Regions from separate parts of the Streptomyces sp. NPDC007945 genome, predicted to be linked through region 4. Evidence: riboswitches for the same ligand, from Rfam matches in the RefSeq annotation. Region 4 holds a riboswitch; each other region holds the start of a gene.

Region 1 (6,788 bases), on a different contig from region 4:
GTCAGCTCGTCGGTGGTGGCGGCGAGGCGCGGCACGACCTGCTCGCAGGCGAAGCGGAGCACGTCGTGGACCTCGGAGCCGTACGCGGCGGCCACCGCGGGGACCGCGTCCACCGTCCAGCCGGCGGCCTCCATCGCCTCGACGAGCTCGCGGGCCTTGGCCTCTGCCTCGTCGGCGGTCGTGCGGGTGGCGGCCGACTCGTCCAGGCCGAGCGCCTCCCGCAGACCGGGCAGCGCCTGCGTGCCGCCCCAGATCTGGCGGGCGCGGAGGATGGAGAGGACCAGGTTGACCCGCTCGGGGCCGGTGGGCGCGCCGCCGAGGACGTGCAGGCCGTCGCGGATCTGGGCGTCCTTGACCTCGCACAGCCAGCCGTCGACGTGCAGCAGGAAGTCGTCGAAGCCGTCGTCCTCCGGGCGCTCCTGCAGGCCGAGGTCGTGGTCGAGCCTGGCGGCCTGGATGAGGGTCCAGATCTGGGCGCGGATCGCCGGGAGCTTCGCCGGGTCCATGGAGGAGATCTGCGCGTACTCGTCGAGGAGCTGCTCCAGGCGTGCGATGTCGCCGTACGAGTCGGCGCGGGCCATCGGCGGCACGAGGTGGTCGACGAGGGTGGCGTGGACGCGGCGCTTGGCCTGGGTGCCCTCGCCCGGGTCGTTGACGAGGAACGGGTAGACCAGCGGCAGGTCGCCGAGGGCCGCGTCGGGGCCGCAGGCGGCGGACAGGCCGGCGTTCTTGCCCGGCAGCCACTCCAGGTTGCCGTGCTTGCCGAGGTGCACCATCGCGTCGGCGCCGAAGCCGCCGTCCTCCGCGCGGGCCGCGATCCAGCGGTAGGCGGCCAGGTAGTGGTGGGAGGGCGGCAGGTCGGGGTCGTGGTAGATCGCGATCGGGTTCTCGCCGAAGCCGCGCGGCGGCTGGATGAGGACGAGGAGGTTCCCGCGCCGCAGCGCGGCGAGCACGATGTCGCCCTCCGGGTTCCGCGACCGGTCGAGGAACATCTCGCCGGGCGCCGGGCCCCAGTGCTCCTCGACCTTCTCGCGCAGCTCGGCCGGGAGTTCGGCGTACCAGCGCTTGTAGTCGGCGGCCGGGATGCGGACCGGGTTCTTCGCCAGCTGCTCCTCGGTGAGCCAGTCCTGGTCGTGGCCGCCGGCCTCGATGAGGGCGTGGATCAGCTCGTCGCCGTCACCGGAGACCAGGCCCGGGAGGTCGGCCTCGGGCCCGAAGTCGTACCCCTCCTCGATCAGCCGGCGCAGCAGGGCGACGGCGGAGGCGGGGGTGGCGAGGCCGACGGCGTTGCCGATGCGGGAGTGCTTGGTCGGGTACGCGGAGAGGACGAGCGCCAGCCTCTTCTCGGCGTTCGGGATGTGCCGGAGGCGGGCGTGGCGGACGGCGATGCCGGCGACGCGGGCGGCGCGCTCGGCGTCGGCGACGTACGCGGGCAGGCCGTCGGCGTCGATCTCCTTGAAGGAGAACGGGACGGTGATGAGCCGGCCGTCGAACTCGGGGACGGCGACCTGGCTGGCCGCGTCGAGCGGCGACAGTCCCTCGTCGTTCTCCTCCCAGGCGGCGCGCGAACCGGTCAGGCACAGCGCCTGCAGCACCGGCACGTCGAGCGCGGCGAGCGCGCCCGCGTCCCAGGCCTCCTCGTCCCCGCCGGCCTGCGCGGCGGCCGGCTTGGTGCCGCCGGCGGCGAGGACGGTGGTGACGATGGCGTCGGCCCCGCGGAGCCGGGCGAGCAGCTCCTCCTCCGGGGCGCGCAGCGAGGCCACGTACAGCGGGAGGGCGCGGGCCCCGGCGTCCTCGATCGCGTCGCAGAGCGCGCCGACGAAGGCGGTGTTCCCGCTCATGTGGTGGGCGCGGTAGTAGAGCACGGCGACCGTCGGGCCCTCGGTGACGCGGGCGGTGCGCTCCAGCGGGCCCCAGGTGGGGGCGGCGGCGGGGGCCTCGAAGCCGTGGCCGGTGAGGAGGACGGTGTCGGAGAGGAAGCGGGCCAGCTGCTCCAGGTTGGCGGGGCCGCCGTGCGCGAGGTAGGCGTGCGCCTCGGTGGCGACGCCGATCGGCACGGTGGAGGCGGCCATCAGCTGGGCGTCGGGTGCCTGTTCGCCGCTGAGGACGACGACCGGCTTCCCGGTGGCGAGGACCGCGTCGAGGCCCTCCTCCCAGGAGCGGACGCCGCCGAGGAGGCGGACGACGACGAGCTCGGCGCCGTCGAGGAGGCCGGGGAGGTCGGCGAGCGGCAGCCGGGAGGGGTTGGCGAAGCGGTACTCCACCGGCCCTCCGGCCGCACGGGCGCTGAGCAGGTCGGTGTCGGAGTGCGACAGCAGCAGGAGCATGGCGGGGCTCGGGCCTTCCTCGGGGTTGTCCGCGCCCCGGGTGGTCGATGGACGGCAGGAGTTCCTGACTCACCCGTGCCGTCGCCGGTACGGGCTCACAGTGGCGGGACCGCGCCGGAATCTCACCGGGCTTCCTCCCCGGGGTCCTGGGACCCCATGCCGATCTGCATAGTAAAGCGTGCCGTCGGCGGGCCGGAGGGGGCCGGAGAGTCGGCCGGATCACACTCGGCGGCCGCCCGGTTCCCCGTGGGTATGCTCGCCGCCATGCCGCCGACCCCGACCACCCCGCCCGAACCGGGCGAAGCGCCGATAAGGGACCGTGGCGACGCGTGCCCGGGGGCGCTCCGGCTGCACGCCGCCGCCGACGGGCTCCTCGCCCGACTCCGCCTGCCCGCAGGTCGATTGACGTCACGTCAGGTGAGTGTCCTGGCCGACGCGGCGGAGCGGATGGGCGACGGGTGCCTCTCCGTCACCTCGCGCGGCAACGCCGAGCTGCGCGGCCTGCGCGACGGCTGCGGCGCCGGTCTCGCCGCGCTCCTCGCCGACGCGGGCCTGCTGCCCTCCCCCACCCACGAGCGGGTCCGGAACATCGTCGCCTCCCCGGCCGCCGGACTCGACGGACTCGGCCACGCCGACGTGCAGTTGTGGGCCCGCGCCCTGGACGCCGCGCTCTGCGCGGAGCCGCGCGCGGCGGCCCTCTCCGGCCGCTTCCTCTTCGCCCTCGACGACGGCCGCGGCGACGTCGCCGGCCTCGGCGGCGATGTGACCTTGATCGCAGCATCGGACGGCGCCGTGCTCCTGACGGCGGGCACGGAGACCTTCCGCCTGCCCGCCGCGCCCCCGGCCCCGGGCCGCGCCGGAGCCGCGCCCGCCGGCGAGACCGGCACCGCCGCCGGAACCGGAGCGGTCCCCGCCGTCTCCGCCGCCCTCGTCTGCGCGCTCGCCTTCCTGGACACCGCCGAGGCCGCCGGGAACGGGGCCTGGCGACCGCGCGAACTCCCGGCCGGGCAGCGTCCGGACTGGGCCGGTGCCCTGGCCAGGGCGGGGATCGGCGCGGAGCCCGTACCCTCCTTCTCCCCTCCCCCGGCCCCGCTCCCGCCCGCACCCGGCCCGCTCGGCGACCGCGCCCTGCACGTCCTCGCCCCCCTCGGCCGGCTGACCGCCGGCCGGCTGCGGGCGCTCGCCGAGGGCGCGGACGAGGTGCGGCTCACCCCGTGGCGCGGGGTCGTCGTGGTGGGCCCGTCCGCGGACCGGCTCCCCGCGCTCGCCGCGCACGGCCTGGTCACCGACCCGGCCGACCCCCGCACCGGCGTCACCGCCTGCACCGGCGCCCCCGGCTGCGCCAAGTCCCTCGCCGACGTGCGGGCGGACGCGGCGCGCGCGCCGGGCGGGCCGCTGCCCGTGCACTACTCCGGCTGCGAGCGCCGCTGCGGTCATCCGCACGGTGCCCGGATCGAGGTCACCGCCCTCGACCCCGACACGTATCTGCTGGACGGCGTCCCCGTCCCCCGTACCGCCCTGGCCGAGGCCGTCGCGGCGGCCCGTACGAAACCGATGGAGAGCTGAGGATGTACGAGTACGAGAAGGACGGCGCCGAGATCTACCGCCGCTCCTTCGCCACGATCCGCGCCGAGGCCGATCTCGGCGGGCTGCCCGGCGACCTCGCCACGGTCGCCGTCCGCATGATCCACGCCTGCGGCATGACGGACCTCGTCCGGGACATCGCGTACTCCCCCGGGGTCGTCGCGAGCGCCCGCACCGCCCTGCGGGCCGGCGCCCCCATCCTCTGCGACGCGCAGATGGTCGCCTCCGGCGTCACCCGCAAGCGGCTGCCCGCCGACAACGAGGTGCTGTGCGCGCTCTCCGACCCGGCCGTGCCGGCGCTCGCCGCCGAACTGGGCACCACCCGCTCGGCCGCCGCCCTCGAACTGTGGCGGGACCGCCTCGAAGGCTCCGTCGTCGCCATCGGCAACGCCCCCACCGCCCTCTTCCACCTCCTGGAGATGATCGCGAAGGGCGCGCCGAAGCCGGCCGCCGTCCTCGGCATCCCCGTCGGCTTCATCGGCGCCGCCGAGTCCAAGGACGCCCTCGCCGCCAACGAGCTCGGCCTCGACTACCTGGTGGTCCGCGGCCGGCGCGGCGGCAGCGCCATCACCGCCGCCGCCCTCAACGCCCTCGCGCACGAACCGGAGATCCAGGCATGAGCACCGTGACCGGCAAGCTGTACGGCGTCGGCCTCGGCCCCGGCGACCCCGAACTGCTCACCCTCGCCGCCGTGAAGGCGATCGCCGAGGCCGACGTCATCGCCTACCACTCGGCCCGCCACGGCCGTTCGATAGCGCGCTCCATCGCCGCCGGGCACATCCGCGAGGACCACGTCGAGGAGCGGCTCGTGTACCCGCTCACCGTGGAGACCACCGACCACCCCGGCGGTTACCGGGGCGCGCTCGACGACTTCTACGAGGAGGCCGCGGCCCGGCTCGCCGCCCACCTCGACGCGGGCCGCACGGTCGCCGTCCTCGCCGAGGGCGACCCGCTGTTCTACGGCTCCTACCAGCACATGCACAAGCGGCTCGCGGACCGGTACGACACCACCGTCATCCCCGGCGTCACCTCCGTCAGCGCCGCCGCCGCCCGGCTCGGCGAGCCGCTGTGCGAGGCCGAGGAGGTCCTCACGATCATCCCCGGCACCCTGCCGGAGGACGAGCTGACGGCCCGCCTCGCGGGCACCGACTCGGCGGTCGTGATGAAGCTCGGCCGCACCTTCCCCGCCGTGCGGCGCGCCCTGGAGCGGGCCGGCCGCCTGGAGGACGCGCACTACGTGGAGCGGGCGTTCATGGCGGGCGAGCGGACGGAGCGGCTGGCGGACGTGGACCCGTCGACGGTCCCGTACTTCTCGGTCGCCGTGCTGCCCTCCCGCGTCGACCGGCCCAACCCCGTGCGGGAGACGGGCGAGGTCACCGTCGTCGGCACCGGTCCGGCCGGTGCCCCCTGGCTGACGCCCGAGTCGCGCGGCGCGCTCGTCAACGCCGACGTGCTCGTCGGCTACACCACCTACCTCGACCGGGTCCCGGTCCTGCGCCCCGGCCAGATCCGGCACGGCTCCGACAACAAGGTCGAGTCGGAGCGGGCCGAGTTCGCCCTCGACCTGGCCCGCCGCGGCCACCACGTCGCGGTCGTCTCGGGCGGCGACCCCGGCGTCTTCGCCATGGCGACGGCCGTCCTGGAGGTCGCCTGCGAGCCGGCGTACGCGGACGTGCCCGTACGGGTCCTGCCCGGGGTGACCGCCGCGAACGCCGCCGCCGCCGCGGCCGGCGCCCCGCTCGGCCACGACTACGCGACGATCTCCCTCTCGGACCGCCTCAAGCCCTGGGACGTCATCGCGGCCCGGCTCCGCGCCGCCGCCGACGCCGACCTGGTCCTCGCCCTCTACAACCCGGGGTCCAGGTCCCGCACCCACCAGGTGGCGGCGGCCCGCGACCTCCTCCTGGAGCTCCGCTCCCCCGACACCCCCGTCGTCGTCGCCCGCGACGTCGGCGGCCCGGAGCAGTCCGTCCGCGTCCTCACCCTGAAGACCCTGGACCCCTCCGAGGTCGACATGCGCACCCTCCTGCTGATCGGCTCCTCCCAGACCCGCGCGGTCGAACGCGGCGACGGCCGCACGATCGCCTGGACCCCGAGGCGCTACGGCTGACCGCCCCGGGTCCTCCGCCGTCGGGCACCCGACGGCGGAGGACCTCCGGTCAGCGGGACAGGGCCCACTCCGCCGCCCGTTCCGGGTCGGCGGCCGTGGTGACGCCCTCCGGGACCGGCGGGCGGCGGACGACGACGACCGGGATGCCCGCCTCGCGGGCGGCGGTGAGCTTGGGCGCGGTCGCGGCGCCGCCCGAGTCCTTCGTGACGAGCACGTCGACGCGGTGGCGGGCGATCAGTTCGCGTTCGCCGTCGAGGGTGAACGGCCCCCGGTCGAGGAGGACCTCGGTCCGCGCGGGCATCGGCGCGGCGGGCGCGTCCACGGACCGCACGAGGAACCACTCGGGACGGTCGGCGAAGGCGGCGAGCCCCATCCGGCCGGTGGTGAGGAACACCCGCCGGAAGCCGTCGAGGGCGCGGGCCGCCTCCTCCAGGGAGGCCACGTCGCGCCAGTCGTCGCCGTCCTCCGGGACCCACCCGGGGCGGCGCAGCGCCAGCAGGGGAACATGGGCGGTGGCGGCCGCCCGGGCCGCGTTGAAGCTGATCCGCTCGGCGAAGGGATGGGTGGCGTCGATGACCGCGTCCACGGCCTGCTCCCGCACCCACGCCGCCAGGCCCTCGGCGCCGCCGAAGCCGCCGATCCGCACCTCTCCGGCGGGCAGCCGGGGCTCCGCGACCCGCCCGGCGAGGGAGCTGGTCACCCGCGCGCGGGGGTGCAGCAGCCCGGCCAGGACGCGGGCCTCGGTCGTCCCTCCGAGAATGAGTACG
Region 2 (6,788 bases), on a different contig from region 4:
CGGACATCTGCAGCCGCCTTTCCGGAGGGACCAGGGCACTCGGCCAGGGAAGAGCCCTGGCGTCGCCCGTTCCCCCGGCGTCTTCACCCTCGATGCGCTGTCAAACATCGCGGCGGCACGGGGGAGGACAGGACCGGCCGCCGCAGGACAGGACAGGCTCCCGAGCCTGAGGTATGCCTTTTACGTGTGCCCCCTCCGGCGAGACCCCGGTCCCCGGCCGCCACGGCGCCCCGGGCGGCGGTTCCTCCTCGCCGTCCCGTTCGCGCTGATCGCCGCGGTCACGGTCGTGGACCTCCTGGTCCCGCCCGAGGTGCACCTGGGGCCGTTCCTCATCGCGGCGCCCGCCGTGACGGCCTCCTTCGCCGGGGCCCGGATGACGGCCTTCGTCGGTGCCGTCGCGGTCCTCGCGCAGACGGTGGTGGCCGTCGCCCGCACCAGCGTCACGGACCTCAACCACACGTACCAGATCGTCGCCCTGGTCCTGATCTCCGTCATCGCCACCTTCTTCGCCCACCTCCGCGAACGCGACGAGGGCCGGATGGCCCGACTCCGCTCCATCGCCCACGCCGCCCAGAGCGTCGTCCTGCCGCCCCTCCCCGAGCGCGCGGGACCCCTGCGGATCGCCTCGCTGTACCTCGCCGCGGAGGAGGAGGCCCAGATGGGCGGCGACCTCTACGCGGCCGCCCGCACGGTCTCCGGGACGCGGCTCCTCATTGGCGACGCCCGGGGCAAGGGGCTCGACGCCGTCAGCGAGGCCTCGCTCGTCCTCGGCGCCTTCCGGGTCACGGCCCGCCGGGAGCCGGGCCTCCCCGAACTGGTCGGGCAGCTGGAGGCGGGCGTCGGCTCGGCCGAGCGGAGCCACCCGACGACCGAGGCCGACGGCGCCGACGAGGCCTTCGTCACCGCGCTCCTCCTCGACGTCCCCGACCGCGAACCGCTCGTACGCCTCGTGAACTGCGGCCACCCGCCGCCGCTGCTCCTCAGCGGGGGCCGGGTGATCCCCCTCGTGTCGGACGGGACGAGTCCTCCGCTCGGACTCTCGGACGTCCTCGCGGCGGACGTGACCGTCGAGACCTTCCCCTTCGCGGCCGGGGACGTCCTGCTCCTCCACACGGACGGGGTGACGGAGGCCCGCGACCACAGCCGCGCCTTCTACCCCCTCAGGGAACGGCTCGCGGCCTGGGCCGGCGCCGGAGACGAGCCGTCGGCGCTCCTCGACCGGCTGCGCGCCGACCTCCAGGCGTACGCGGGCGGCCACCTCGGCGGCGACGCGGCGCTCGTCGCCGTCCAGAGAATCGCCCCGGCTCCGGACCTCGCCTCGCCGCCGGCTCCCGTCGCGCGCCCGGGCCCCTGACCCGCCGACCGCACCCCGGGAGGTGCCCGGCCGTCACTGCTCCGCGGCCGGCGCCTCCGCCGCCTCCGCCGTGAAGGTCTCGCAGGCGCGTTCCACGGCCTCACCCCGGGAGGGCAGGTCGACCCGGTCGACGGCGAAGAAGGTCTCCCGGGTCCGCGTCAGGATCTCGGCGGCCCGCCCCGGCAGGGCGCGAACGGGCCACCGGCCGTCAGTCGTCCCGGTGTGCCGTGCCGAGGAACCGGATGTGGGGGCGGCCGTCAGGGCCGGGGTGGGTGACGGCGGCCCGGACGCCGTAGACCTCCGCGACGAGCCGCTCGGTGAGGACCTCGCGGACCGGTCCGGCCGCCACGACGCGCCCCTCGCGCAGCACCACCAGGTGGTCGCAGTGCATCGCGGCGAGGTTGAGGTCGTGCAGGGCCACCACGCAGGTCAGCGGCAGGGCGGAGACGAGGGCCAGGAGGTCCAGCTGGTGCTGGATGTCGAGGTGGTTCGTCGGCTCGTCGAGCAGCAGTTCCCGCGGTTCCTGCGCGAGGGCGCGGGCGATCTGGACGCGCTGCCGCTCCCCGCCGGACAGGGTCCGCCAGGTGCGGTGGGCCCGGTGGGTGAGGCCGGTGCGGGCCAGGGCGGACCGTACGGCCTCCTCGTCGGCGGCCGTCGCGGGCGACCAGGCCCTGCGGTGCGGGACCCGGCCGAGGCGCACGGCTTCGGCCACGGTGAGGTCGACCTGGGTGTCGGCGTGCTGCTCGACGACCGCGACCCGCCGGGCCAGGGCGCGGCGCGGCACGGCGGCGAGCGGCGCGCCGTCCAGGGTCACGATCCCGGCGTCCGGCGCCAGGACGCCCGCCAGGACCCGCAGGAGGGTGGACTTCCCCGAGCCGTTCGGACCGAGCAGCCCGGTGAGCGTGCCCGGGCGCGGCGCCAGCGTCACGCCGTCCAGGACGAGCGCGCCCCCGGCCGTGCGGGAGATCCGCTCGGCGCGGAGCCCGGTGCCGGTGTCGACGGGAGTCGTACGGGCCGACGGCGTGGCGGTCATCGGGCGCTCCGGGTGCGGTACAGGACGAGGACGAACGCGGGGACGCCGATCAGCGAGGTGACCACGCCGACCGGTACCTCCTGCGGGTCGAGGACCGTGCGGGCGAGCGTGTCGGCCCAGACGAGGAACACGGCACCGGCGAGCGCGGCCAGCGGCAGCAACCGGGCGTGCCCCGGGCCGGTGAGGGCGCGGACCGCGTGCGGCAGGACCAGGCCGACGAAGCCGATCGCGCCCGCCGAGGACACCAGGACGGCGGTCAGCAGGGCGGTCACGGAGAGGAGGACGAGACGGGTCCGCGCCACGGACACGCCGAGGGTCGCCGCCGCGTCCTCGCCGAACGCGAAGGCGTCGAGGGTACGGGCGTGTCCGCCGCACACGAGGAGCGCGCCGGCGAGCACGGCCGCGCACGCCGCGACGTCGGTCCAGTCCGCCCCGCTGAGCGAGCCCAGCAGCCAGAAGAGGACGCCGCGGGTGGTCTCGGCGTCGGCGGCGGTCATCACGACGAAGGAGGTCAGGGCGGAGAAGAGCTGCATGGCCGCGACCCCCGCGAGGACGACGCGGTCCGTCGACCCGCCCAGGGTGTGGCTCAGCAGCAGGACCAGGGCGAAGGAGCAGACCGCGCCCAGGAAGGCGCCGCCGGTGACGGAGACCAGGCCGCCGCCGGCGCCGAGGACGACCACCGCGACCGCTCCGGTCGACGCGCCGGAGGAGACGCCGAGGACGAACGGGTCGGCGAGCGGATTGCGCAGCAGCGACTGCATCACCGCCCCGCAGACGGCGAGTCCGGCCCCGCACACGGCCGCGAGGAGGGTGCGGGGCAGCCGCAGCTCCCAGACGATGCCCTCGCGGATCGCGCTCAGGCCGGACGGTTCCCCGCCGAGGTGCGCGGCGACGACGGACCAGGCGTCGGCGACTCGGATGTCGGCCGGGCCGAGGGTGACGGCGAGCGCGACCGAGAGGCAGAGGAGGGCGGTCCCGGCGGCCCCGGCGAGCGGCGTGAGCGCGCGGGAGGACCGTGCCGGGGTCACGTGGCGAGCCCGTGCGCGCGCAGGGCGGCGGCCAGCTGCTCGATGCCTTCCACGGTGCGGATGGTGGGGTTCATGGCCTGGCCGCTGAGGATCACGTACCGCTTCTTCCTGACCGCGGTCATGTTCCGGGTGACCGGGTGCGACTCCAGGAACTCGATCTTCTTGGCGGCGCTCTCGGCCGACTGCGCCTGGCGGGTCAGGTCGGCGATGACCAGCACGTCGGGGTCGCGGTCCACGACCGTCTCCCAGTTGATCTGGGGCCACTCCTCCTTGGTGTCGTCGAAGACGTTCTTCACGCCGAGCGTCCCGCTGATGATCCCGGGCGCGCCGCAGCAGCCGGCCATGTAGGGCCCCTGCGAGTCGGAGAACCAGTACAGGACGGACGCGCCGCCGAAGTCGGCGCCGGCCTTGGCCTTCGCCACCCGGGCGCGGAGCTCCGCGACGAGCTTCTCGCCGCGCTCCGGAACGCCGAAGATCCTCGCCAGGTCGCGGACCTCGCCGTACACGGCGTCCATCGTGAGGGGCTCGGTCCGCACGCCGTCGCCGTCCCCGCCGTTGTCCTTGCCGACGCAGTCGGCAGGGGAGAGGTACGTGGGGACGCCGAGCTTCGTGAACCGCTCGCGGGGCGCCACACCGCCCTTGCCCAGGGTGTAGAGGAAGGAGGCGCTGACGAAGTCGGGTTCGGCGTCGAGGACCTTCTCGAACGACGGGTAGCGCTCGGCGAGCCGTGGCACGGACGCGTTCGCCTTCTCCAGGCCCTTGAGCACGGGGTCCGTCCAGGTGGCGGTGCCCGCCATCCGGTCGGCGAGGCCGAGGGAGAGCAGGATCTCGGCCGATCCCTGGTCGAGGGCGACGGCCCGGCGCGGCGGGGCGGCGACCTCGACGCGCTGTCCGCAGTTGTCGAGGCGGACGGGGTACCCGGCGGAGTCCGACCCCTTCGCTCCGGACGGGCCGGGCGAGGCCGTCCCGCCGGCGCCGCAGCCGGCGAGGAGCACGGCACCGGCCAGGAGCGGCGCGGCGGCCCGGGCGCGGCGGGAGCGGAAGGGACGGAGGGAACGGAGCGAACGGGAAGGCCGGGGTGTGCGGGCGGGAGGTGCGAAGGGCACGGGAAGGGTCCTCTGCGTCACGGCTCATGCGCGGAGCCTGATGTACGGTGCTTCCCGGACGCCGTACGATCGCCGCCCGGGCCGCCAGCAGGTCTTCGGACTCGGGGTCGTCCGGACGGAACGCCTTCCCAGACCCCCTCGGGGCCCAGTGGCCGATGTCCCGCCCGTCACCCTCACCGCTGCGCGTCAGTTCCGGATTCCCACCGGATTCCCTGACCCGTGCGCGTACCGCGTGGATACGTGCAGAGGTTCGACTGGCCTCGGCAAACTACCACGGCCCGATCTTGCTCCCCTCGGCGGACTACCCGCGCGCGGCGCCGCCCGCGTCCGCGCCCGCCGGGGTCCCGGCGGCCGACGCGTCGAGTTCGGCGGGCAGGTCGCGGACGCCGAGGCGCAGGTGCTCGACGTGGTGCAGCGCCTGGTCGAGGAGTTCGGCGACGTGGTTGTCGTAGAGGGCGTAGACGATCGAGCGGCCGTGGCGCTCGCCGGTCACCAGGCCGAGGTTGCGCAGCAGGCGCAGTTGGTGGGAGCAGGCGGAGGGCTCCATGCCGACGGCCGTCGCCAACTCGCCGACCGACGAAGGGCCTTCGCGCAGGCGCGCCAGGATGTACAGCCGCGAGGGCGTGGCGAGGGCCTGGAGCGTCGCGGCGACGTCGGTGGCGCCGACCGCGTCGAGGCGTTCGCGCGTGGTGCTGGTGGCAATCGGTCCGTGGCCCATGGGACCATGATACGGACGACACCTGAAGACCTATTCATGTGTTCCTGTATGGTGGGCCTGTCGTCCCGCCGGCCCCCGTGAAGGGTTGCTTCGCCATGTCCTCCGTCCTGCAGAGCCCCGGGCCGCCCACCCCCGTCGCCCCCTCGCCCGCGGACCGCGTACCGCCCCGCCGACGCACCCGCCTCCTGGCACTGCCCGAGGTCCGCTGGGCGCTCGCCGCCCTGCTGTGCTTCCTCGCCGCGCTCCCGGCGTACCTGCTGGACGCCCCGGCCTGGTTGTGGGGCCCGCTGTTCGCGGCCACGTACGCCACCGGCGGCTGGGAGCCCGGCTGGGAGGGCCTGAAGGCGCTCAGGGAGCGGACCCTCGACGTGGACCTCCTGATGGTGGTGGCCGCGCTCGGCGCCGCCGCCATCGGTCAGATCCTCGACGGCGCGCTGCTCATCGTCATCTTCGCCACCTCCGGCGCGCTGGAGGCCGTCGCCACCGCCCGGACCGCGGACTCCGTGCGCGGTCTGCTCGACTTGGCACCGGAGACGGCGACGCGGATCGCGGCCGACGGCACGGAGGAGGTCGTCCCGGCCGGCTCCCTCGCCGTCGGCGACCTCGTCCTCGTCCGGCCCGGCGAGCGGATCGGCGCCGACGGCCGGGTCCTGGACGGCGCGAGCGACGTCGACCAGGCCACCATCACCGGCGAACCGCTGCCCGCGGCCAAGCGGCCCGGCGACGAGGTCTTCGCCGGCACCCTGAACGGCTCCGGCGCCCTGCGCGTGCGGGTCGAACGCGACCCGTCGGAATCGGTGATCGCCCGGATCGTCGCGATGGTCGAGGAGGCCGCCGAGACCAAGGCGCCGACCCAACTCTTCATCGAGAAGGTCGAACAGCGCTACAGCCTCGCCATGGTCGCCGTCACCCTGCTGGTCTTCACGGTCCCGCTGCTGCTCGGCTCCGACCTCCGGTCCACCCTGCTCCGGGCCATGACCTTCATGATCGTCGCCTCACCGTGCGCCGTCGTCCTCGCCACCATGCCCCCGCTCCTCTCCGCCATGGCCAACGCCGGCCGCCACGGCGTCCTGGTGAAGTCGGCCGTGGTCATGGAACGCCTCGGGCAGATCGACGCGGTGGCCCTGGACAAGACCGGCACCCTCACCGAAGGCACCCCCCGCGTCACCGGCGTCCACCCCCTGGCGGGCGCCGGCCTCGACGCCGACGGCGTCCTCGGTGCCGCCGCGGCGGCCGAGCACCCGAGCGAGCACCCCCTCGCCCGCGCCGTCGTCGAAGCGGCCCGCGCGCGTGGCCTCGAGACGCCGCCGGCCGAGGGCTTCGCCTCCACCCCCGGCACGGGCGTCAGCGCCACCGTGGACGGCCGCGTCGTCGCCGTCGGCAGCCCCGCCCGCCTCCTCGACGACCCCGCGCACCCGGCCGCCGTCCTCGCCGACGGCCTGGAGGCGGAGGGACACACCGCCGTCGTGGTCACCGTCGACGGGCTCCCGGTCGGAGTCCTCGGCATCGCCGACCGGCTCCGCCCCGAGGCCGCCACCGCCACCCGCGC
Region 3 (6,788 bases), on a different contig from region 4:
CACACAGGAAGATCGGTAATCTGCTTCGCTCCCGAAAAGGCCCGTTCCCGGAGATACTGGTCGGCGCCGAGCAGGAGTACATATTCCTTGGAGTGCACAGATTTTCCCCATCTTCCATGGGTTCAGAAATACTGGGATTCACTCGGCGTCTTCGCACGTCATCGGGTCGGAGACGAGTGCGGAATTCAATGCCGAGGGGGCGCCGGGACGCGGCAGCAGCGATCCATGATTGTCTCTAGCTGCGCCTCATTTTAATTCCCCCATGCCCATTCTCCCCTTCCGCCGCCAGAGCGTAGCCGCGCCCTACGGGGCGTGCAAGCGATCGTTTTCAGACGTGGCGAAAAAAGAGCGGCGCCTTGTGGGGCGCTGACGGAAGGGCGAATACGTGTAGCAGACAATAGGTCTCACGGCGTCCCGCGTCTCCGCGCAGACACCCTATTGACCTGGGAAGACGAGGGGGACGACCCGCACCCGCCGACGTCCCGGCCGACCGCGCTCCGCCCCGGCGCGCCCGCCCGGCCGGAGCGGTACCCCGGTCGAGCGGCGCCGTCCTGGCCCATGAAGCACCGCGCCGGACGGCCGTCGGTGGTCGTGACGGTGGAACCCACCGACGAGCAGAACTGGCCGAAACCGATTCCGAAGCGGTGCCGGTGTCGTCGGAGGTGCCGGTGCCGGTGTCGTAGGAGGTGCCGGTGCCGGTCCCGCTGCCGGTCCCTCCCCACGGGCCGACCCCGTGGGGAGGGGTGGCGGCCGTCGCTCCGCCGCAGTGCTTGAATAGACCGTCGTTCCTGGTCATGCAAGGAGAAGTGCTGTGCCCCTGGTGTCGGTCGTGATGCCCGTGTACAACTCGGCGGCCACTCTTGGCGCGGCCGTCCGGTCGGTGCTGACGCAGACGCACAGCGACGTGGAGCTGCTGGTCACCGACGACCAGTCCTCCGACGGCTCCATGGACCTGCTCCGGGAGTTCGCCGAGCAGGACGAGCGCGTCCTGCCGCAGTCGGCGCCCGAGCGGGGCGGCGCGGGCCGCGCCCGCAACCTCGCGATCTCGCGGGCCCGGGGCGACTACATCGCCTTCCTCGACAGCGACGACATGTGGCTCCCGGAGAAGACCGAGAAGCAGCTCGCCTTCGCCGCCGAGGGCACGGCGCCGCTGACGTTCACCTCGTACTACAAGATGGACGCCGACCACGCCGGCGAGAGCACCGACTGGGTGCCGAACGGGCGGGTGATCCGCGCGCGCGAGCACGTGGACTACCGCGCGATGCTGGTCCGGGACTACATCGGCGCCCTCACCGCCATGTACGACCGCAGGGTTCTGGGCACGAGGCTGATGCCGGAGATGCGCAAGCGCCAGGACTACGCCCTCTGGCTGTCGATCATGCGGGACGGCGCGGACGCCCGCGGCCTGGTCGAGCCGCTCGCGGTCTACCGGGCCCACCAGGCGAACTCCCTGTCCTCCAACAAGGCGTCCCTGATCAAGTACAACTGGGAGCTGTACCGCGAGCACGAGCACCTGTCGGTCCCCCGGTCGGCGCGCGCGCTGGCCGGCGCGGCGTGGCAGTCTCTGCGGAACTCCCGGATCTGACCCCTCGCCGCGCCGGAGCCGGTGGACCACCGGCCCCTGCGGGGCGGCCCGGGCACCGGCGCCTGCCACCCGCGCCGGTCGAGGGTCACGCACACCGGCCGTGTCCGTCCCGGCCGTGACCGCCACCGTGACCGCCCCGTCCGTGACCGCCCCGGTCGGCCGCCCTTCCCCGTACACCACACCCCCGCCCCGGTCGCAGCCCACGCCCCGGCCGTCGGCCGCACGCCCGGCCGTCCCTGTCGGCGATGCCCCTCGGACGGCTGTCCCACGGTCGCACCCGCCGACACCGGCCGGTGCGCACCGGTGCGCGCTCGCACCTCCGCGTCGATAATCGAGCCGTGTCGCGCCCGCTCGAAGACGCCCGGCTCGCTCGCCCGTCCGACGACCGCCAGGAGGTACGCGTGAAGATGCTGATCAATGTGCCGGAGACCGTGGTGGCCGATGGGCTGCGGGGGCTTGCCGCGGCTCATCCGGAGTTGACCGTGGACGTCGAGCAGCGGGTGGTGGTGCGGCGGGACGCGCCGGTGGCCGGGAAGGTGGCGCTGGTCTCCGGGGGCGGGTCGGGACACGAGCCGTTGCACGCGGGGTTCGTGGGGCCGGGGATGCTGGACGGGGCCTGCCCCGGAGAGGTGTTCACGTCGCCGGTGCCGACGCAGATGGTGCGGGCGGCGGCGGCCGTGGACAGCGGTGCCGGGGTGTTGTTCGTGGTGAAGAACTACACCGGGGACGTGCTGAACTTCGAGATGGCCGCCGAGCTCGCCGAGGACGAGGGCATCCAGGTCGCCAAGGTGCTCGTGGACGACGACGTGGCCGTGACGGACAGCCTGTACACGGCGGGGCGGCGCGGGACCGGGGCCACGCTGTTCGTGGAGAAGATCGCCGGGGCGGCGGCCGAGGAGGGCGCGCCCCTGGAGCGGGTGGAGGCCCTGGCGCGGCGGGTGGTGGCGCGGTCGCGGTCGTTCGGGGTGGCGCTGAGTGCGTGCAGCACGCCCGCGAAGGGCGGTCCCACCTTCGATCTGCCGCCGGGCGAGCTGGAGTTGGGGGTCGGGATCCATGGGGAGCCGGGGCGGGAGCGGCGCGGGATGATGACCGCGGGAGAGATCGCCGAGGTCGCCGTCGACGCCGTCCTGGACGACCTGCGGCCCTCGGACCCGGTGCTGCTGCTGGTGAACGGGATGGGCGGGACGCCGCTCCTGGAGCTGTACGGGTTCAACGCGGAGGTGCGGCGCGTGCTGGACGCCCGGCGGGTGCCGGTGGCGCGCACGCTGGTCGGGAACTACGTGACCTCGCTCGACATGGCGGGCTGCTCGGTCACCCTGTGCGCCGCCGACGAGGAGCTGCTGCGGTTGTGGGACGCGCCGGTGGCCACGCCCGCGCTGCGCTGGGGACGGTGAGCCGGTGACGAGCACGGAGGCGTACGGCGCCGCTTTCGCGGTGCGGTGGATGGAGGGCGTCGCGGCGGCCGTGGCCCGGGAGGCCGGACGGCTCACCGACCTGGACGCGGCGATCGGCGACGCGGACCACGGGGCCAATCTGAAGCGGGGGTTCGCCGCCGTGGCCGACGCGCTGGCGAAGGAGCCGCCCGCGACCCCGGGCGCGGTCCTCGTCACCGCCGGCGGGCTGCTGATCGCGACCGTGGGCGGGGCATCGGGGCCGTTGTACGGGACGTTGCTGCGGCGCGCCGGGAAGGCGCTCGGCGAGGCCGGCGAGGTGTCGCGGGCGGAGCTGGCGGACGCGCTGGCGGCCGGGGTCGCGGCGGTCGGGCAGCTGGGCGGGGCGGTCCCGGGCGACAAGACGATGCTGGACGCGCTGACCCCGGCCGCGGAGTCGCTGCGCGAGTCGTTCGCGGCCGCGCGGTCCGCGGCGGAGGCGGGCGCGCTCGCGACGGTGCCGCTGCGCGCCCGGAAGGGCCGGGCCGGCTATCTCGGTGAACGCTCGGTCGGACACCAGGATCCGGGGGCGACATCGTCGGCTCTGCTGTTCGCGGCCCTGGAGGAGGTGGCGGCCGGATGAGCGGGGACAGGGTCGGGATCGTGCTCGTCTCGCACAGCGCGGCCGTCGCCGACGCCGTCGCGGAGCTGGCCCGCGGGCTCGCGGGCGGCGGTGACCTGGCGCCGGTGGCGGCGGCCGGCGGCCTCCCCGGCGGCGGCCTGGGTACGAGCTCCGCGCTGATCACCGCGGCGGCGAAGGCCGTCGACGCGGGCGCCGGCGTGGCGCTCCTGGTGGACCTGGGCAGCGCGGTCCTGACGGTGAAGGCGCTCCTCGCGGAGGGCGACGAACTCCCGGCGGGGGCCCGGCTCGTGGACGCCCCCTTCGTCGAGGGCGCGGTGGCCGCCCTGGTGACGGCGAGCGCGGGCGGCGACCTCGACGCGGTCGCCGCCGCGGCCTCGGAGGCGTACGGCTACCGCAAGACCTGAGCGCCCGGCGCCGACCGGCTGGGGCCGTCGGGGCGTGCGGGGAGGGGCCGAGCGGGGGCGGCGGGGTCGGTGCTCCGGAGCGCGAGTGACCGACCCCGCATTGTGATGAAGCAGGTCAACACACTAATGTCACAGGGCCTTGGTGTTCGGGAAACCGGTGCAGTACCGGTGCGGCCCTCGCCACTGTGATCGGGAGGTCCGGCTCCATCCCCTCGGGGAAGCCACTGCTCCGCCGCGGGAGACCGTCGCGGGGTGGGAAGGCGGAGTCGGGCGGCACTACCGTCAGCCAGGAGACCGGCCAGGGCGCGTTGTCCATCCACGAGGTGCTGGAGAGGGTCTCCCGATCATGCATATCGCCGAGGGGTATCTACCCCCCGTCCACGCGGCCGCCTGGGGCGTCGCGTCGGCTCCGTTCGTCGTCCACGGCGTCCGCGCGCTCACCCGCGAGGTGCGCGCCAACCCCGAGTCCACCCTGCTGCTCGGTGCCGCGGGTGCCTTCACGTTCGTCCTGTCCGCCCTCAAACTGCCCTCGGTGACGGGCAGTTGCTCCCACCCGACGGGCACGGGGCTCGGCGCCATCCTGTTCCGGCCGCCGATCATGGCGGTGCTCGGCACGATCACCCTGCTGTTCCAGGCGCTGCTGCTCGCCCACGGCGGGCTGACCACGCTCGGCGCCAACGTCTTCTCCATGGCGATCGTCGGCCCGTGGGCCGGATACGGCACGTACCTGCTGGTCAGGCGGTTCGGGGCGCCGCTGATGGTGGCGGTGTTCGCCGGCGCGTTCGTCGCCGACCTCTCCACCTACTGCGTGACCAGCGTCCAGCTGGCCCTCGCCTTCCCCGACCCGGGCAGCGGCGTCGCGGGGTCGCTCGCCAAGTTCGGCGGGATCTTCGCGGTGACGCAGATCCCGCTCGCGGTGAGCGAGGGGCTGCTGACCGTCCTGGTGATGCGGCTGCTCACCCAGTCCAGCAAGGGCGACCTGCTGCGGCTCGGCGTGCTCGCCGCGTCGAAGCCGGCGGAGCGGCGCGAGGAGGCGGCGGCGTGATGAGCAGGAACGCGAAGATCAACGGTCTGCTGCTCCTGCTGGTCGCGGCGCTGGCCGTGCTGCCGCTGGCGCTGGGGCTCGGCGACCACAAGGAGGAACCCTTCACCGGTGCCGACGCCGAGGCGGAGACGGCGATCACGGAGATCGAGCCGGACTACGAGCCGTGGTTCTCGCCACTGTACGAACCGCCGTCCGGTGAGATCGAGTCGGCGCTGTTCGCGCTCCAGGCGGCGCTCGGCGCCGGCGTCCTCGCCTACTACTTCGGGCTGCGGCGCGGACGGCGGCAGGGCGAGGAGCGGGCGGCGGCCCGGAGCGGCGGCGGCGCGCCCGCCACGGGCGCGGAGAAGGACGCGTAGCCGCCGATGCTGCCGATCGACGCGGCGGCGCACAGCAGCCGCTGGCGCCGCCGCCATCCGGCGGAGAAGGCCGTCCTCGGGTTCGGCCTGACCCTGTGCGCGGTGTGCCTGCCGCCCTGGCCGGGGGCTCCCCTGGTCGCGGCGGCCACTCTCGCCGTGCTGCTCGGGCCGGCCGGTGTGCCGGGCCGGCAGCTGTGGCGGGCGTTCCGGATCCCGCTGGGCTTCTGCGTCACCGGTGCCGTTCCGCTGCTGTTCTCGGTGGGCGGGTCCGGCGGTCTCGTCGCCTGGGCGCCGGACGGCCCGGCGCACGCGGGGGAACTGCTGCTGCGGACGGCCTCGGCCTCGCTGGGCGTGCTGCTCTTCGCCTTCACCACCCCGGTGTCGGACGTGCTGCCGCGGCTCGTGCGCGCCGGGGTGCCGGCTCCGGTGGTGGACGTGGCCCTGGTGATGTACCGGATCGTGTTCCTGCTGCTCGACGCGCAGGGCAAGGTGCGCCAGGCGCAGGCCGCGCGGCTCGGGGCGACGACCCGGGCCGCGGTGTGGCGCTCGCTGGCGGGGCTCGGCGCGACCTCCTTCGTGCGGGCCTTCGACCGGGCGCAGCGGCTCCAGAGCGGACTCGCCGGGCGCGGTTACGACGGCACCCTGCGGGTCCTGCTGCCCGAGGCGCCCGTCTCCCGCCCGTTCCTCGCGGCGACGGGCGGCCTCCTCGCGGGGCTCGTCGCCCTCACCCTCGTCCTGGAAGGACTCCTGCCATGACGGCCCCCACCCCGGTCGTGGAGTTGGTCCGCGCGGGTTTCGCGTACGAGGACGGACCCGCCGTCCTCACCGACGTCGGCTTCGCCGTGCACGAGGGGCGGGCGGTGGCGCTGCTCGGGCGCAACGGCGGGGGGAAGACGACGCTGCTGCGGCTGCTGAGCGGCGGGCTGCGGTGCGGGAGCGGGGCGCTGCTCCTGGACGGCGCGGAGGTGGCGTACGACCGGAAGGGCCTGACCCGGCTGCGGAGCTCCGTGCAGCTGGTGGTGCAGGACCCGGACGACCAGCTCTTCGCCGCGTCGGTGGCGCAGGACGTGTCCTTCGGGCCGATGAACCTGGGGCTGCCGGAGCGCGAGGTGCGGCTGCGGGTGGCCGAGGCGCTGGAGGCGCTGGACATCACGGCGCTCGCGGACCGGCCGACGCACCTGCTGTCGTACGGGCAGCGGAAGCGGGCGGCGATCGCGGGCGCGGTGGCCATGCGCCCCCGGGTGCTGATCATGGACGAGCCGACGGCGGGCCTGGACCCGCACGGCCAGGAACGGCTCCTGGAGACCCTGGAGCGGCTGCGGGCGGCGGGCACGACGGTGGTCATGGCGACGCACGACGTGGACCTGGCGCTGCGCTGGGCCGAC
Region 4 (6,788 bases):
GCGGACCGTGTCCACGACCTCGAACGCGAAGTTCATGTGCATGGTCTCGTCACGGAACACCCAGTTGGTGCCGGTCGCCAGGCCGTGCAGCAGGCCGCGAGAGCGGAACCAGTACACGTAGGCGAAGGCCCCGTAGAAGAACAGGCCCTCGATGCAGGCGGCGAAGCAGATCAGGTTGAGGAGGAAGCGGCGGCGGTCCGCCCGCGTCTCCAGCCGGTCGATCTTCTCCACCGAGTCCATCCAGCGGAAGCAGAACTGCGCCTTCTCACGGATGGACGGGATGTTCTCCACCGCCGCGAACGCCGCCGCGCGGTCCTCCGGATCGGGCAGGTACGTGTCCAGGAGGGTCAGGTAGAACTGGACGTGCACGGCCTCCTCGAAGAGCTGGCGGCTCAGGTAGAGGCGCGCCTCCGGAGAGTTGATGTGCTTGTAGAGCGTCAGCACCAGGTTGTTCGCCACGATCGAGTCGCCGGTCGCGAAGAACGCGACGAGGCGGCCGATCATGTGCTGCTCGCCCGGGGTGAGCTTGGCGAGGTCGGCGACGTCCGAGTGGAGGTCGACCTCCTCGACGGTCCAGGTGTTCTTGATGGCGTCCCGGTAGCGCTCGTAGAAGTCGGGGTAGCGCATCGGGCGGAGCGTCAGCTCGAAGCCCGGGTCCAGGAGGTTGTGCGTACGGGTGGTCATCACTGGCAGGCCTCGCAGGACTCGGGGTTCTCCAGGGAGCAGGCGACCGCGTCGGGGTCGGCGACCTGCTGGACGGGGAGGGGGGCGGTGGTGGTCGCGGACGCCTGGGCGGCGCGGGCGATCCTCGTCGCCGGGCGCGAGCGCAGGTAGTACGTGGTCTTCAGGCCGCGCTTCCAGGCGTACGCGTACATCGACGACAGCTTGCCGATGGTCGGCGTCTCCATGAAGAGGTTCAGGGACTGGGACTGGTCGAGGAAGGGCGTGCGGTCCGCGGCCATGTCGATCAGGCCGCGCTGCGGGATCTCCCACGCCGTCCGGTACAGCTCGCGGACCTCGGCCGGCACCCAGGAGAAGCCCTGCACGGAGCCGTTGGACTCGCGCAGCGCCTCGCGGGTCTGCGCGTCCCAGACGCCGAGCCGCTTCAGCTCCTGGACGAGGTACGAGTTGACCTGGAGGAACTCGCCGGAGAGCGTCTCGCGCTTGAAGAGGTTGGAGACCTGCGGCTCGATGCACTCGTAGACGCCGGCGATCGAGGCGATGGTCGCCGTCGGGGCGATGGCGAGGAGGAGGGAGTTGCGCATGCCGACCGCGGCGATCCGCTCGCGCAGCGCCGCCCAGCGCTCCGGCCAGGCGAGCTCGACGTCGTAGTGGTCCGGGTGCAGCACGCCCCGGGCGGTACGGGTCCGCTCCCAGGCCGGCAGCGGGCCGCTGCGCTCCGCGAGGTCCGCGGAGGCCTCGTAGGCCGCCAGCATGATCCGCTCGGCGATCTTCGCGGACAGCGCCTTCGCCTCGGGGGAGTCGAAGGGCAGCCGCAGCTTGAAGAAGACGTCCTGGAGGCCCATCGCGCCCAGGCCCACCGGGCGCCACTCGGCGTTGGACCTCCCGGCCTGCTCGGTCGGGTAGAAGTTGATGTCGACGACCCGGTCGAGGAAGGTGACGGCGGTGCGGACCGTGTCGTCCAGGCGGGCCCAGTCGATGCCCTGGATCTCGGGGTGGACGAAGGCGCCCAGGTTGATCGAGCCGAGGTTGCAGACGGCCGTCTCGCCGTCGTTCGTCACCTCGATGATCTCGGTGCAGAGGTTGGAGGAGTGGACGACCGCGCCGGGCTCGGCGGTCTGGTTGGCCGTCCTGTTCGAGGCGTCCTTGAAGGTCATCCAGCCGTTGCCGGTCTGCGCCAGGGTCCGCATCATCCGGCCGTACAGGTCGCGGGCCGGGATCGTGCGGCGGGCCAGGCCCTTCGCCTCGGCGGCGCGGTAGGCGGCGTCGAACTCCTCGCCCCACAGGTCGACCAGCTCGGGGACGTCGGCGGGGGAGAAGAGCGACCACTCGGCGTCCGCGTTCACCCGGCGCATGAACTCGTCCGGGATCCAGTGGGCGAGGTTCAGGTTGTGGGTGCGGCGGGCGTCCTCGCCGGTGTTGTCGCGGAGCTCCAGGAACTCCTCGATGTCCGCGTGCCAGGTCTCCAGGTAGACGGCGGCGGCGCCCTTGCGGCGGCCGCCCTGGTTCACGGCGGCGACCGAGGCGTCCAGCGTCTTCAGGAAGGGCACGATGCCGTTGGAGTGGCCGTTGGTGCCGCGGATCAGCGAACCGCGCGAGCGGATCCGGGAGTACGACAGGCCGATGCCGCCGGCGTGCTTCGACAGGCGGGCGACCTGGTGGTAGCGGTCGTAGATCGAGTCCAGCTCGTCCTGCGGGGAGTCCAGGAGGTAGCAGGAGGACATCTGCGGGTGACGGGTGCCGGAGTTGAAGAGCGTGGGCGAGGACGGCAGGTAGTCCAGGCGGCTCATCAGGCCGTACAGCGCCGCCACCTCGTCCAGGGCGCGGACGCTGTCGTCCTCGGCGAGGCCCGCGGCGACCCGGAGCATGAAGTGCTGCGGGGTCTCGATGACCTTGCGGGTGATCGGGTGGCGCAGCAGGTAGCGCGAGTACAGGGTCCGCAGGCCGAAGTAGCCGAAGCGGTCGTCGGCGGCCGGGTCGACGAGCGCGTCCAGGCGGTCCGCGTGCAGGGCCGTGAAGGCGGCGGTGCGGTCGGCGATCAGGCCCTCGCGGTGGCCGGTGGCGACCGAGGCCGAGAAGGAGACGGCGCCCTGGGAGACGGCCTCCTCGGCGATGGTGCGGGTGAGCAGGCGGGCGGCGAGCCGGGAGTAGGCGGGGTCCTCGGAGATGAGTCCGGCCGCCGCCTCGGTGGCCAGTTCGCGCAGCTCCGCCTCGTCCGAGCCGGCGTGCCGGCCGCGCAGCGCGGCGGCGGCGACCCGGCCGGGGTCGGTGTCGGCGAGGTCGGCGGTGAGGTCGGTCAGGGTCCGCAGCAGTACGGTCCCGGGGCCGTCGGTCGCGGCGGCCTCGGCAGCTGACGGACCCGCAGGCGCGATGGTCACGTGGGGGCTCTCCCTCGCTCGGCCCGGGTCAGGGCGGCGGGAGGCGGGCGGGCAGGCCTCCGCACGCGCGGAAGCGCCCGCGTCCACCGGCCCATTCCGCGAGGCCCGGACGTCGTCGGCACCCGGAACGGACGGACCGGGCGCACCGTCGGCAGGTCATCGGACTCCCTCCGCACGAAAGCGCACGGAGTACACCGTTGCGGGACAGTTCCGGATTCGCACCGGATTCCCCTGCGGCGACAGCGAGGTCGAGCATACATGTGGGGGGCGCCCCTCTCGGCACCCCCCACATGTTGTGTCCCGTCGTTCAGATGTCCAGGGAGAACGCCCACAGGGGCGAAAGGCCGGGCACCGGGGACCAGTCCCGCTCGGGGACCCGGACGAAGCCCAGGCGGCGGTAGATCCGGTGGGCGGTCGTCATCCGGTCCTGGGTGGAGAGCACCAGCCGGACGCAGCCGTCGAGGGACCGCGCCCGGTCGACGCAGGTCCGCACGAGCGCCTCGCCGACGCCCCGGCCGCGGGCGGGGCGCGCCACCGCGAGGAGCCGGAACTCGGCCTCGCCGGGGCCGGCGATGTCCGCCCACTCCCCGCCGCCAGCCGTGAAGGTGACCGCGCCGAGTACCGTCCCGTCGTGGTCCGCGGCGACCAGCACCTCGGCCTCGGCGGCCCGCCGGGCGACGTCCCGCATCAGCGGGAGGTAGTCGTCGTCCTCCCCGAAGGTGAGGTGCCCGTCGTCGAGGTAGGCGCGGGCGGTGAGCTCGCCGACCTCCTCGTACTCCTCCGGCCGTACGGCCCTGATCGTGAAGTCCATGCCCGCAGTGTGCCGTGCTCAGCCGCCGACGCCCACCGAGTTGTCGGGCGCCCCGTCGCCGACCGGCGGCAGGTCACCGCGCTCCACCGGGCCGTCCGGCCCGGTGGACTTCGGCAGGACGGCGTCGAGTTCGGCGTCGTCGGCCCGGTGGGCCTTCGCGGCGGCCCGCTTCAGCAGGTCGCGGGGGACGGCGAGCGGGGCGGCGACCTCGACGCGCAGGCCGTTCTCGTTGCGCAGGTAGGCGTGCCGGTCGCCGGTGCGGCGGTACCAGCCGTCGCCCTCGGTCTCGCAGCCGTCGCCGTCCGGGGGGCCGGCCACGCACTCCTCGGCGCGGAAGGGCCGCCGTTCGGCGCTGAGCGTGACGCTGCCGCCGTCCTTGTTCACGTACACGATCCGGAAGCCGTCGTCGCCGGCGACGACGGCGGACTGGAGCGCCGGCGCGTAGCCCTCGGCCTCGGTGACGTAGACGTGCTCGACGCGGGTCTGGGCGTACCGGGCGCGGGCCTCCAGGGCGGCGCGGTCGGGGGCGGGCGGGTCGGCGGCCGTCACGGTGCCGCAGCCGGTGAGCGCGGCCAGGCCGACGGCGAGGAGGAGCAGCTGCGGGGGAGTGGTCCGCGGTCGCATGGGGGCCCTTCGGTGGTGGGGACGCGGCAGGCCGCCCGGCCTGGGAGGCGGGCGGCCTGCGGGAGGGGCGGGACGGCTCAGTGGCCGGCGCCGACCTTCGGGAGGGGACGGACGCCGGCGTCGCCGGCGTCGGCCGTGTAGTCCGACGGCGAGGTCTCGTCGACGCCCTCGGGGGCCTTGACGGCCTTGAGGACGAAGGTGAGGACGACCGTGACCACGACGTTGAGCACGAAGGCGGTGAGGCCGATGTAGCCGATCTCGCCGATGCCGGGGATCTCGGCGGAGGAGCCGCCGAAGTGCTTCTGCTTCGGCGTCGACACGTTGTACGCGGCGATCGTTCCGTACACCATGCCGACGGCCCAGCCGGCGAGCAGCGCCCAGCGGTGGAACCAGCGGGTGAACAGGCCGCCGACCAGGGCGGGGAAGGTCTGGAGGATCCAGATGCCGCCGAGGAGCTGGAAGTTGATGGCGACCGTCTTGTCCATGGTGAGGACGAAGGCGAGGGCGCCGACCTTCACCAGGAGGGACACCAGCTTGGAGACCTTGGTCTCCTGCTCGGGGGTGGCCTCGGGCTTGATGAAGTCCTTGTAGATGTTCCGGGTGAAGAGGTTGGCCGCGGCGATCGACATGATCGCGGCCGGCACGAGCGCGCCGATGCCGATGGCGGCGAAGGCCACGCCCGCGAACCAGGCGGGGAACATGTCCTCGAAGAGCTGCGGGATGGCGAGCTGGCCGTTCTGGACCTTGATCCCGGCGGCGATCGCCATGAAGCCGAGCAGCGCGAGCAGGCCCAGCATCAGCGAGTACAGCGGCAGGATCGTGGTGTTGCGGCGGATGACCTCGCGGCTCTTGGACGACAGGGTCGCCGTGATGGAGTGCGGGTACATGAAGAGCGCCAGCGCGGAGCCGAGGGCGAGCGTCGCGTACGTCCACTGTCCGGCCTCGCCGGGCACGAGCGCGCCGGCCTTGGCGGTGGTGAACTTCTCGTCGGCGGCGGCGAAGATCTCGCCGAAGCCGCCCAGCTTGATCGGGATGTAGATGATCGCCACCGCGATGACGATGTAGATCAGGGTGTCCTTGACGAAGGCGATGAGCGCCGGGGCGCGCAGACCCGAGGAGTAGGTGTACGCGGCGAGCACGCCGAAGGCGATGAGCAGCGGCAGGTCCTTGATGAACCAGTGGGTGTTCTCGCCGCCGCCGACGCCCATCACGTCCAGGACGGCCTGGATGCCGACGAGCTGGAGGGCGATGTACGGCATGGTGGCGAGGATGCCGGTGACCGCCACCGCGAGCGAGAGGCCCTTGGAGCCGAAGCGGCCGCGGACGAAGTCGGAGGTGGTGACGTAGCCGTGCTTGTGCGACACCGACCAGAGGCGCGGCAGGAAGGTGAAGATCAGTGGGTAGACCAGGATGGTGTAGGGGACGGCGAAGAATCCGGCCGCGCCCGCCGCGTAGATGGCCGCCGGGACGGCGACGAAGGTGTACGCGGTGTAGAGGTCTCCGCCGAGCAGGAACCAGGTCACCCAGGTGCCGAAGGAGCGGCCGCCCAGGCCCCATTCGTCGAGGCTGTTCTCGTTCTCCGCCTTCCGCCACTTCGCGGCGAGGAAGCCCATGACCGTGACGGCCAGGAAGAAGAACACGAACACGCCGAGCGCGACGCCGTTGACGTCCTTCATCGCTGCTCACCACCCGCACGGCCGTGACGGGCGCGCTGGTCGCGCTGCCAGAGCTTGTACGCGACGACGGTGAGCCCGGTCGCGATCAGCACCCACAGCATCTGGTACCAGTAGAAGAACGGGATGCCGGCGAGCTGGGGATCGACCTTCGCGTAGGAACCGACCCAGAGCATCGCCACGAACGGGGCGAAAAGACAGAGGGCGATGACGACCCTGGCCGGTGTGACGACCGGTTGTTTCCCGGTTCCGGTTTCTGACATGGTGAAAGAAGTCCCCTCGCTGATCACCGGCTGATGCCGTGGAAATCTAGGGGACCGTCCAGGCCTTGGGAACCCTGGTCCGAATAACGGACTTGTATCGGGAAGGACATTCGAGCGAAACCCGATGTCCTCCGAGTTCTGGCCGAAAGAGACGTACCCCGACACATCACACGGATGCGCCGGGGTACCGGTTCAGATCGATTTTCGGCCGTTCAGCCGTTCGGTCGCTGGAGCCTCGCGACGAACTTGTAGCGGTCGCCGCGGTAGACCGAGCGGACCCACTCCACCGGCTCGCCCTGGGCGTCCAGGGAGTGCCGGGAGAGCATCAGCATCGGCAGGCCGACGTCGGTGCCGAGCA

Evidence for each region. A riboswitch is a leader RNA that binds a small molecule or an ion and turns the genes downstream of it on or off. The one in region 4 is predicted to bind cobalamin.
Region 1: another riboswitch for cobalamin. It lies ahead of cobN (cobaltochelatase subunit CobN); the one in region 4 lies ahead of ACFZCF_RS07500 (ribonucleoside-diphosphate reductase subunit alpha).
Region 2: another riboswitch for cobalamin. It lies ahead of ACFZCF_RS19210 (ABC transporter substrate-binding protein); the one in region 4 lies ahead of ACFZCF_RS07500 (ribonucleoside-diphosphate reductase subunit alpha).
Region 3: another riboswitch for cobalamin. It lies ahead of ACFZCF_RS19320 (energy-coupling factor ABC transporter permease); the one in region 4 lies ahead of ACFZCF_RS07500 (ribonucleoside-diphosphate reductase subunit alpha).

The regions. Positions count from the first base shown of each region.
Region 1 is NZ_JBIBJV010000003.1:412,885-419,672, reverse strand. It holds gene cobN (cobaltochelatase subunit CobN) at 1-2,327, opposite strand, end outside; cobalamin riboswitch at 2,367-2,492, opposite strand; gene ACFZCF_RS12685 (cobalamin biosynthesis protein CobG) at 2,580-3,893, shown strand; gene ACFZCF_RS12680 (precorrin-8X methylmutase) at 3,896-4,531, shown strand; gene ACFZCF_RS12675 (precorrin-2 C(20)-methyltransferase) at 4,528-6,021, shown strand; gene ACFZCF_RS12670 (cobalt-precorrin-6A reductase) at 6,071-6,788, opposite strand, start outside.
Region 2 is NZ_JBIBJV010000005.1:478,268-485,055, reverse strand. It holds gene ACFZCF_RS19225 (SpoIIE family protein phosphatase) at 185-1,354, shown strand; gene ACFZCF_RS19220 (ABC transporter ATP-binding protein) at 1,563-2,387, opposite strand; gene ACFZCF_RS19215 (FecCD family ABC transporter permease) at 2,384-3,415, opposite strand; gene ACFZCF_RS19210 (ABC transporter substrate-binding protein) at 3,412-4,422, opposite strand; cobalamin riboswitch at 4,611-4,735, opposite strand; gene ACFZCF_RS19205 (ArsR/SmtB family transcription factor) at 4,823-5,239, opposite strand; gene ACFZCF_RS19200 (heavy metal translocating P-type ATPase) at 5,335-6,788, shown strand, end outside.
Region 3 is NZ_JBIBJV010000005.1:505,789-512,576, forward strand. It holds gene ACFZCF_RS19300 (glycosyltransferase family 2 protein) at 812-1,585, shown strand; gene dhaK (dihydroxyacetone kinase subunit DhaK) at 1,987-2,979, shown strand; gene dhaL (dihydroxyacetone kinase subunit DhaL) at 3,029-3,598, shown strand; gene ACFZCF_RS19315 (PTS-dependent dihydroxyacetone kinase phosphotransferase subunit DhaM) at 3,595-4,002, shown strand; cobalamin riboswitch at 4,098-4,320, shown strand; gene ACFZCF_RS19320 (energy-coupling factor ABC transporter permease) at 4,349-5,047, shown strand; gene ACFZCF_RS19325 (energy-coupling factor ABC transporter substrate-binding protein) at 5,047-5,403, shown strand; gene cbiQ (cobalt ECF transporter T component CbiQ) at 5,410-6,159, shown strand; gene ACFZCF_RS19335 (ATP-binding cassette domain-containing protein) at 6,156-6,788, shown strand, end outside.
Region 4 is NZ_JBIBJV010000002.1:484,658-491,445, reverse strand. It holds gene ACFZCF_RS07505 (ribonucleotide-diphosphate reductase subunit beta) at 1-684, opposite strand, end outside; gene ACFZCF_RS07500 (ribonucleoside-diphosphate reductase subunit alpha) at 684-3,059, opposite strand; cobalamin riboswitch at 3,192-3,332, opposite strand; gene ACFZCF_RS07495 (GNAT family N-acetyltransferase) at 3,367-3,870, opposite strand; gene ACFZCF_RS07490 (hypothetical protein) at 3,889-4,494, opposite strand; gene mctP (monocarboxylate uptake permease MctP) at 4,572-6,170, opposite strand; gene ACFZCF_RS07480 (DUF3311 domain-containing protein) at 6,167-6,430, opposite strand; gene ACFZCF_RS07475 (GntR family transcriptional regulator) at 6,643-6,788, opposite strand, start outside.